3 regions of the Pseudomonas sp. KH_017 genome follow, and region 1 is predicted to be linked to each of the others. Evidence: predicted binding sites of a transcription regulator. Region 1 holds the regulator's gene; each other region holds the start of a gene.

Region 1 (3,276 bases):
GAAAGCTCAGCATCTGGCCAAGAGCTACAAGAGCCGCCAGGTCGTGCGCGACGTCAGCCTGTCCATCGACAGCGGTCAGATTGTCGGCCTGCTTGGCCCGAACGGCGCCGGCAAGACCACCTGCTTCTACATGATTGTCGGCCTGGTACAGGCCGACCAGGGCCGCGTCCTGATCGATGACCTGGACGTCAGCCACCAGCCGATGCATGGCCGCGCAAAGGCCGGTATCGGCTACTTGCCGCAGGAAGCATCGATCTTTCGCAAACTGTCGGTGGCCGACAACATCATGGCCATCCTCGAGACCCGCAAGGAACTCGACAAGGCCGGTCGTCGCAAAGAGCTGGAAAGCCTGCTGCAGGAATTTCACATCAGCCACATCCGCGACAACCTCGGCATGAGCCTGTCCGGTGGTGAGCGCCGTCGCGTGGAGATCGCCCGCGCCCTGGCCACCAACCCGAAATTCATCCTCCTCGACGAACCCTTCGCCGGCGTGGACCCGATTTCGGTCGGAGACATCAAGCAGATCATTCACCACCTCAAGGCCAAAGGCATTGGCGTGCTGATCACGGACCACAACGTTCGTGAAACCCTGGATATCTGTGAAACCGCCTATATCGTCAATGACGGTCAACTGATCGCTGAAGGCGACGCTGAAACCATCCTGGCCAACGACCTGGTGAAGGAAGTGTACCTGGGCCACGAATTCCGCCTGTAAGACACCGAGGTGCCAGAGCAGTCGACGGGCGCTTGTCTCGATAAAAAATCAACTCTTTTTTATTGTTACAGCGCTCTAGGCAAACCCGACGCTTCAAAGATGTTCAGGAGCCAGCCGGAGCAACCTGTCAACAAAACTTTGCAGCTTTTATTGTTACAGCGCTCTAGGCAAACCCTTCAGTTTCAGGCATATAATTTGCTTATGTTTGGCGCCCCGGCGCCCTGTAGTGGATGGCGCATGTGCGCCGGCGAATAAGGTGTTAAGCCCCTGCCATGAAACCATCGCTAGTCTTGAGAATGGGCCAGCAGCTGACGATGACACCGCAGCTGCAACAGGCCATCCGCCTGCTCCAATTGTCGACCCTGGACCTGCAACAGGAAATCCAGGAGGCCCTGGAGTCCAACCCGATGCTCGAACGCCAGGAAGAAGGCGACGACTTCGACAATTCCGACCCCTTGGCCGACAACGCCGAACAAAAGCCCAACACTGACATCCAGGAACCCTCCTACCAGGAAAGCGCCCCGACGGTTGATAACCTCGATGAAGGTGACTGGAACGAGCGTATTCCCAACGAACTCCCCGTCGACACCGCGTGGGAGGACGTTTACCAGACCAGCGCCAGCAGCCTGCCCAGCAATGACGACGACGAGTGGGACTTCACCACCCGCACCTCGGCGGGCGAAAGCCTGCAGAGCCACTTGCTATGGCAACTGAACCTGGCCCCGATGTCCGACACCGATCGCCTGATTGCCGTGACCCTGATCGACTGCATCAACAATCAGGGCTACCTGGACGAAACCCTCGAGGAAATCCTCGAAGCCTTCGACCCGGAACTGGACATCGAACTGGACGAAATCGAAGCCGTCCTGCACCGCATCCAGCAGTTCGAGCCCGCCGGCATCGGCGCCCGCAACCTGGGTGAATGCCTGTTGCTGCAATTGCGTCAGTTGCCTGCCAAGACACCTTGGCTGACCGAGGCCAAGCGCCTGGTCACCGATTACATCGACCTGCTTGGCAGCCGCGACTACAGCCAGTTGATGCGCCGCATGAAGCTCAAGGAAGATGAACTGCGCCAGGTCATCGAACTGGTCCAGAGCCTCAACCCGCGCCCGGGCTCGCAGATCGAGTCCGCCGAAGCCGAGTACGTCGTTCCCGACGTTATCGTGCGCAAGGACAACGAGCGCTGGCTGGTGGAGCTCAATCAGGAGTCGGTGCCACGTCTGCGGGTCAACGCCCAGTACGCCGGTTTCGTGCGCCGCGCCGACACCAGCGCCGACAACACATTCATGCGCAATCAGTTGCAGGAGGCCCGCTGGTTCATCAAGAGCCTGCAAAGCCGCAATGAAACCCTGATGAAGGTTGCCACCCAGATCGTCGAGCATCAACGCGGCTTTCTGGAGTACGGCGACGAAGCCATGAAGCCGCTGGTCCTGCATGACATCGCCGAAGCGGTCGGCATGCATGAATCGACGATTTCACGGGTGACCACCCAGAAGTTCATGCACACCCCCCGGGGCATTTATGAACTGAAGTACTTTTTCTCCAGTCACGTAAGCACCTCCGAAGGCGGCGAATGCTCGTCCACGGCGATCCGGGCGATCATCAAAAAACTGGTTGCCGCGGAAAATCAGAAAAAGCCGTTGAGTGACAGCAAGATCGCTGGTTTACTGGAGGCACAAGGCATTCAGGTGGCTCGCCGCACCGTCGCCAAGTACCGCGAATCCCTCGGGATCGCGCCTTCGAGCGAACGCAAGCGGTTGATGTAGAGCCACGCCACAGCGTTCCAGTGGTAGATCATCTGATCTACCGCTTTATGCACTGGCAACGAAGGAGAAGCTGTATGCAAGTCAACATCAGTGGACACCAACTGGAAGTGACCGAACCTCTTCGCACCTACATCGGCGAAAAACTCGAACGATTGGAGCGACATTTCGACAAGATCACTAATGTGCAGGTCACGATGACCGTCGAAAAACTGAAGCAGAAAATCGAAGCCACGCTGCATATTCCCGGGAATGAAGTGGTCGCAAACGCGGAACATACCGATATGTACGCCGCGATCGACGCACTCACCGACAAGCTGGATAAACAACTCAAAAAGCATAAGGAAAAGACCCAGAGCCTCCTCCAGGGCGCAACCGGTCGTTAACACTCCCTACCCATGATCCGACTTGAAAGTATCCTGACCCCCGGCCGTTCCCTGGTGAACGTGCCGGGAGGCAGTAAAAAGAAAGCCCTCGAACAAATTGCCAATCTGATCGCCCGCGAAGTGCCGGCCCTGGAGATGCAAGATGTCTTCGAGGCACTGATTGCCCGTGAAAAACTCGGCTCCACCGGGTTTGGCAATGGCATCGCTATTCCACATTGCCGTCTCAAGGGCTGTGTTTCGCCCATCAGTGCATTGATGCACCTGGACGCCCCTATCGATTTCGACGCCATCGACGGCGCACCGGTTGACCTGCTGTTCGTACTGCTGGTGCCGGAAGCCGCCACCGATGCGCACCTTGAGCTGCTGCGACAGATCGCCAGCATGCTCGACCGCAAGGAAGTACGTGAAAAAC
Region 2 (3,276 bases), 1.1 Mb from region 1:
CACTTGTGCGGCGATGTCGGTCACGGTGCCGAAGCCACCCAGGGACGGAGCAGCGAACACACCCGTCAGGATTGCGCCGAGGATACCGCCGATACCGTGCACGCCGAAGGCGTCCAGGGAATCGTCATAGCCGAGCTTGCGCTTGAGGGTGGTGGCGCAGAAGAAGCACACCACACCAGCTGCCAGACCGATTACCAGCGCGCCCATGGGGCCAACGGTGCCGGCAGCCGGGGTGATTGCCACCAGACCGGCAACCACGCCCGAAGCGATGCCCAGTGCGCTAGGTTTGCCGTGGGTGAGCCACTCGGCAAACATCCAGCCCAGTGCAGCAGCGGCGGTAGCAATCTGAGTTACCAGCATTGCCATGCCGGCGGTGCCGTTGGCCGCAGCGGCGGAACCGGCGTTGAAACCGAACCAGCCGACCCACAGCATGGCCGCACCCATCAGGGTGTAACCGAGGTTGTGCGGCGCCATCGGCGTGGTCGGGAAGCCCTTGCGCTTGCCCAGCACCAGGCAGGCAACCAGACCAGCTACACCTGCGTTGATGTGCACCACGGTGCCGCCGGCGAAGTCGAGCACGCCCCAGTCCCACATCAGGCCACCGTTGCCGGACCAGACCATGTGCGCGATCGGCGCATACACCAGGGTGAACCAGATGCCCATGAACACCAGCATCGCGGAGAACTTCATCCGCTCGGCGAACGCACCGACGATCAGCGCCGGGGTGATGATCGCGAAGGTCATCTGGAAGGTGACGAACACCGCCTCAGGGAACAGCGCCGCAGGGCCGGTCAGGCTGGCTGGCGTGATGCCGGCGAGGAATGCCTTGCCCATGCCGCCGAAGAACGAGTTGAAGTTGACGACGCCCTGCTCCATGCCCGTGGTGTCGAACGCGATGCTGTAGCCATAAATGACCCACAGGACGCTGATCAAACCGGTAATGGCGAAGCACTGCATCATCACGGAAAGAATGTTTTTCGACCGGACCATGCCGCCGTAGAAAAGCGCGAGGCCGGGAATGGTCATGAACAGCACCAAGGCTGTCGAGGTCATCATCCAGGCAGTGTCGCCGGAGTTGAGGACTGGGGCCGCCACTTCGTCTGCCGCCAGAGCAAGGCTGGGCATTACGATGGACAACAGGGCTCCTAGCCCTGCGAATTTACGCAGAGTCATATTGTTTTCTCCTGGGGCGTTGGGTTTGTGGCGGCTTAGATTGCGTCGGTATCGGTTTCGCCGGTACGGATGCGAATCGCCTGTTCCAGATTGACCACGAAGATCTTGCCGTCCCCGATCTTGCCGGTGTTGGCAGCCTTAGTGATGGCCTCGATTACCCGGTCCAGATCCTTGTCGTCGATGGCGACGTCGATCTTCACCTTGGGCAGGAAATCGACCACGTATTCCGCGCCGCGATACAGCTCGGTGTGACCCTTCTGCCGACCAAAGCCTTTGACTTCAGTGACGGTAATGCCCTGCACGCCGATCTCGGACAGCGACTCGCGTACGTCGTCCAGCTTGAACGGCTTGATGATGGCAGTGACTAGCTTCATGAAAACTCTCTCCCGAATTGGTGGACTTGCCCCAGGAAAACAAACCCGACTCAAGTCTAAGCGCAGTGCCTGGCTTTGTAACGCATCGTCGGCCTTACCTGCCCGTTCGACGCCAGCTAACCGCTCCTGACGAAGCACTCCCCGTGTTTCGCTTGGCGCACTGCATTCGTCACAGCGACTGCATCAGTGCATGGGTCACCAGCATCTAAGCAGAAACCTTGCCATCTCCACAAAACTCATAGTTTTCAATCTTTTGCTGGCAGATGTCCGCCATATCGCAACAACACTCACCGGGTTACGCACAATAACGGTGCGACGCCGTCCGTCCGCATGCGCGAAAAGCGTGCGTGCTTCGCCTGCGCAAATGACTATAGACACTGCGTGATACACTGCCCGTCATTGTTTCCAGGACACTGCCCATGCTCGCGCCCAAAGACTTCCTCGACGCCCTCACCGGCACCGCCTCCCGCCTCTTCAGCGGCGATACGCCTCTGCCGAAAGCTGAAATCGAAAGCCAGTTCAAAATGTTGCTGCAAAGTGGCTTCAGCAAACTGGATCTGGTGAGTCGGGAAGAATTCGATAGCCAGATGGTTGTATTGGCGCGCACCCGGGCTCGGCTGGAAAGTCTTGAAGCGAAAGTGGCGGAGCTGGAAGCGAAGCTCAATCCGCCGACCGAATAAATTCTGTTGTGAAATGCAGTCCCCTTGTGGGAGCGAGCCTGCTCGCGATTGAAGGTCGGAACGACCTTGCGCTTCACCTGTAGGACCTGCCGAAGGCTGCGATCTTTTGATCTTCAGCCCCGCAACAATCCCGGCAACGTCCTACAAACATCACACCGCCGTCCGATTGCGTCGCAGATCTCCGGTTTCTAAGCTCACCCAATGCTGAATGTTCAGCACTGGGTTTGGCGACCTGGAAAAAACCCGACGCACTACGACCACATTCGAAATAGGGAGTTTTTCCCCATCTTGAGTTATGGCAGCTGTGCGTGGGAGACCTTAGGGTCTGCCGGTTTTTCGGGCGTTACCGGTTCGCCAACCCGCGCATAGCTGCCACCCTTTTCGTTTGGCGACGATCAGAGGCAGTTGCTCTTCACTCGACCCCGAGAACTGCACGATGGAAGAAAACTACCTAATCCCCCACATCTTCACCCGCCACAAACTCCACCTCCACGCTCTCCTAATACAAAACCAACCCTGGTTCAGCGCCCGCGACCTAGGCCGATTGCTACGCATCTACCTCAACGACCGTCAACTCCGAAAACTCGATCCCGACCAATACCAAACAGCCAAAACCCTCATCCACGGTCACATCGAAAACATCCTGCTGATCAGCGAATCCGGCGTTTACGCATTACTGGTCTACCACTACTGCCCCGAATACAGAGCCCTGCGTGAATGGCTCACCCACGAAGTTGTTCCCGCCCTGCGAGATGCCCAATACCCCACCACAACCGAACGCCCGCAACTGAGCCTGCTCAACTGGCCGGAAATGTCGTTGAGCCTGCTGCACTGGAACAACCAGCCGTGGATTCGGTTGCAGGATGTGCCGCAGATGATGACAGAGCAGGATCAGGCAAGACGCCCGGTAAAACCGTGGTGGAAGCGGGCTTCACTCATCTTGCAGTCGCTTTGAATATTTAACGTTCAACCACGCTCGATCTGGACTGAGCGCAACTCGTAGGTCGATTGCAGATTCAGCCAGAACTCGGGCGTGGTGTTCAGGTTGA
Region 3 (3,276 bases), 1.4 Mb from region 1:
CGTGGATGCTTTCGCGCTTGTACAGCGGATCGCTCAACGGCTCGCCGGCGTCCTGGGCTTCCTTGACCTTGGCGTTGAAGCCCGACAGGTTTCGCACACCCATCTTGGCCATCAGCTTGTAGCGCCGCTCCATCTCGGCAACGCTCCAGCGCAAGGCGTTGGCGGCGTCCTTCATGTCGGTGACCACCGGGCACAGCAGGTGCGGAATGCCTTCGTAGATCGACAGTTCGAGCATTTTCGGGTCGATCATGATCAGCTTGGCGTCTTCCGGGCCGGACTTGAACAGGATCGACAGGATCATCGCGTTCACACCCACCGACTTACCGGAACCGGTGGTACCGGCCACCAGCAGGTGCGGCATTTTCGCCAGGTCGGTGATGACCGGCTTGCCGCCGATGTCGTGGCCCAGGGCCAGGGTGACCGGGGATTTGAAGTTGTCGTACTCGGGGGTCGACAACACCTCGGAGAAACGCACGATCTGCCGGTCTTCGTTGGGAATCTCGATACCGACCGTGGTCTTGCCCGGAATCACTTCCACCACACGCACGCTGGTCACGGCCAGGGAGCGCGCGAGGTCTTTGGCCAGGTTGGAAATACGGCTGACCTTGACCCCGGCCGCCGGCTGGATCTCGTAACGGGTGATCACCGGGCCCGGGTGAATCGAATCCACCGTGACTTCAACGCCGAATTCCTTGAGCTTGATTTCCAGCAAGTGGCCAACCGCAGCCAGGGATTCAGGCGAGTAATTGAGCTGTTTCTTTTCCGCCGGATCGAGAATCGAGATCGGTGGCAAGGTGCCTTCCACGGCGCTGTCGACGAACAGCGGCGCCTGTTTCTCTTTCTCCACGCGCTTGCTCGGTGCGACGGGCTTTGGCGGCGCGGGTGCAATCACCGGCGGCACCTGCTTCTCACGCTCGGACATGTGCTTGCTCAGGGCTTGCTCACGTTCGATCAGACGTTCCTTGACCTTGGCCTGCTCGCGCTTGTCGGTGACGCTCGGCGCGACCACTTCATCCATACGGTCGTCGACTTCACGCAACTGGGCGACCAGTTGCTTGCGCTCGGTACGGGCCGCCCACCAGCGATTGGCGGCGCCCTGGAACAGTTCGAACAGGTCGAGGGTGATCTTGCCGGTGATGTCCATCACCTTGAACCACGACAGGTCGGTAAACACCGTCAGGCCGAACAGGAACAACGCAATGAACAACAGCGTGCTGCCCTGGATATTCAGGGCGTTCCTGGCCAGTTCGCCGAGGCTTTCCCCCAGCGCACCGCCCGCACCGGCCGGCAGACCGGTTGCGGCATGGAAATGGATATGGGCCAGGGCGGCGCCCGACAGCACCAGGAACACCAGGCCGATCAGGCGCCAGGAGAACAGCCAGCCGCTCCACTGCCACGGTTCGTGACGCTGGCGGAAGATCTGGTACGCCTTGACGGCCAGCAGCAACGGGAAGATGTAGGCGAAGTAACCCAGCACCATGAACAGGATATCAGCGCTGTAGGAGCCCGCTGGCCCGCCGAAGTTCTGCACGTCGTCGATCTTGCTGTTATGACTCCAGCCCGGATCATCCTTGCCATAGGTCAACAAGGCCATCATCAGGAACAGGCACAAGGCACCGATGGCGATCAGCGCACCTTCCTTGAGTCGGTAGTGCAAGTGCTGGCGCCAGAGCGGTACGACGGCTGGTTTAGGTGCTGCGGTGGATTTCTTCAAAACGCTTCTATTCCTGCGCCATGGGCGCGTCCATCTGTTGAATGACTATAAAAACTGCCCAATCCAGGCAGGTAAAAAAGTTAACACGCGTTACCGGGACTACTTTTAACACTGCGCCCCGGTTTTTATAAACATGGTGCGCACTGAATATATGTAACACGCAGGGCATTGTACGGGTTTGTACGCACGACGCCATGCTTGAGACCCTTGGGTGTAGCATAGTCAAAAGCATATGACATGCTGTTCAATTTGAGCATGCATTCTCTTTTGTGACAAAGGCTTATGAGGTGTTTTTATGAGCGAAGCGAAGCATTCACGCCTGATTATCCTGGGCTCCGGCCCCGCCGGTTACAGCGCGGCCGTTTATGCCGCCCGCGCCAACCTCAAGCCCGTAGTCATTACCGGCATACAGGCGGGTGGCCAGCTCACCACCACCGTTGAAGTGGATAACTGGCCAGGCGACGTCGAAGGCCTGACCGGACCGGTGCTGATGGACCGCATGCAAAAACACGCCGAACGCTTTGCCACCGAGATCGTTTACGACCACATCCACACCGCCAAGTTGCAACAACGGCCGTTCGAGCTGATTGGCGATGGTGGAACCTACACCTGCGACGCGCTGATCATTGCCACCGGCGCCAGCGCGCAATACCTGGGTCTGCCGTCGGAAGAAGCGTTTGCCGGCAAAGGGGTGTCGGCGTGCGCAACCTGTGATGGATTTTTCTATCGCAATCAGGTGGTTGCGGTGGTCGGCGGCGGCAACACCGCGGTCGAGGAAGCCTTGTACCTGTCGAACATCGCCAAGGAAGTGCACCTGGTCCATCGGCGCGACAAGCTGCGCTCGGAGAAGATCCTCCAGGACAAACTCTTCGAAAAAGCCGCCAACGGCAATATCCGCCTGCACTGGAACCAGAACCTGGACGAAGTGCTCGGCGATGCCCGCGGCGTGACCGGCGCCCGCCTGCGAGACAGCCAAACGGGCGAAACCAGAGAGCTGCCGCTGTCCGGGGTGTTTATCGCCATCGGCCACAAACCCAACACCGACCTGTTCACGGGCCAACTGGAAATGCGCGACGGGTATCTGCTGGTCAAGGGTGGCAGTGAAGGCGATGCCACCGCTACGGCGATTGCGGGAGTGTTTGCCGCCGGCGACGTGGCCGACCACGTTTATCGCCAGGCCGTTACGTCTGCCGGGGCCGGTTGCATGGCGGCACTGGACGCCGAAAAATACCTCGACGACACTCCAACCGTTTGAAGGCAAACTTTATGGCGGGCCAACACCCGCCACCGCCCTCCCCTTCTGTAAGTCCGGATGCCATGCTGACTTGGTTACAACGCAACACCTTGCATTTCCCACCGCTGGAAAAGGCCATGCGCGACCCCAACGGGCTGCTGGCTGCCGGTGGCGATCTGTCCGCCGATCGGTTGATCTCGGCTTATCGCCACGGCTGCTTCCCATGGTTTTCCGAAGGCCAGCCGATCCTCTGGTGGTCTCCGGACCCGCGCACGGTGCTGTTTCCCGACGAATTGCACGTCTCGCGCAGCCTGAACAAGCTGCTGCG

What was found. The regulator sigma-54, encoded in region 1, starts transcription at its own class of promoters, with help from an activator protein. The targets are predictions, from matches to a motif close to ANTGGCATNNANNTTGCTNT.
Positions count from the first base shown of each region.
Region 2: glnK (P-II family nitrogen regulator) is a predicted target of sigma-54. The motif match lies at 1,754-1,773, and genes of this name have one in related genera.
Region 3: AC3IT6_RS10315 (DNA translocase FtsK) is a predicted target of sigma-54. The motif match lies at 1,940-1,959, and genes of this name have one in related genera.

Region 1 is NZ_CM174509.1:915,312-918,587, reverse strand. It holds gene lptB (LPS export ABC transporter ATP-binding protein) at 1-715, shown strand, start outside; gene AC3IT6_RS04070 (RNA polymerase factor sigma-54) at 988-2,481, shown strand; gene hpf (ribosome hibernation-promoting factor, HPF/YfiA family) at 2,556-2,864, shown strand; gene ptsN (PTS IIA-like nitrogen regulatory protein PtsN) at 2,877-3,276, shown strand, end outside.
Region 2 is NZ_CM174509.1:6,193,227-6,196,502, forward strand. It holds gene AC3IT6_RS28305 (ammonium transporter) at 1-1,173, opposite strand, end outside; gene glnK (P-II family nitrogen regulator) at 1,209-1,547, opposite strand; gene AC3IT6_RS28315 (accessory factor UbiK family protein) at 1,967-2,227, shown strand; gene AC3IT6_RS28320 (BRO-N domain-containing protein) at 2,664-3,182, shown strand; gene AC3IT6_RS28325 (HigA family addiction module antitoxin) at 3,194-3,276, opposite strand, start outside.
Region 3 is NZ_CM174509.1:2,276,980-2,280,255, reverse strand. It holds gene AC3IT6_RS10315 (DNA translocase FtsK) at 1-1,714, opposite strand, end outside; gene trxB (thioredoxin-disulfide reductase) at 2,010-2,969, shown strand; gene aat (leucyl/phenylalanyl-tRNA--protein transferase) at 3,032-3,276, shown strand, end outside.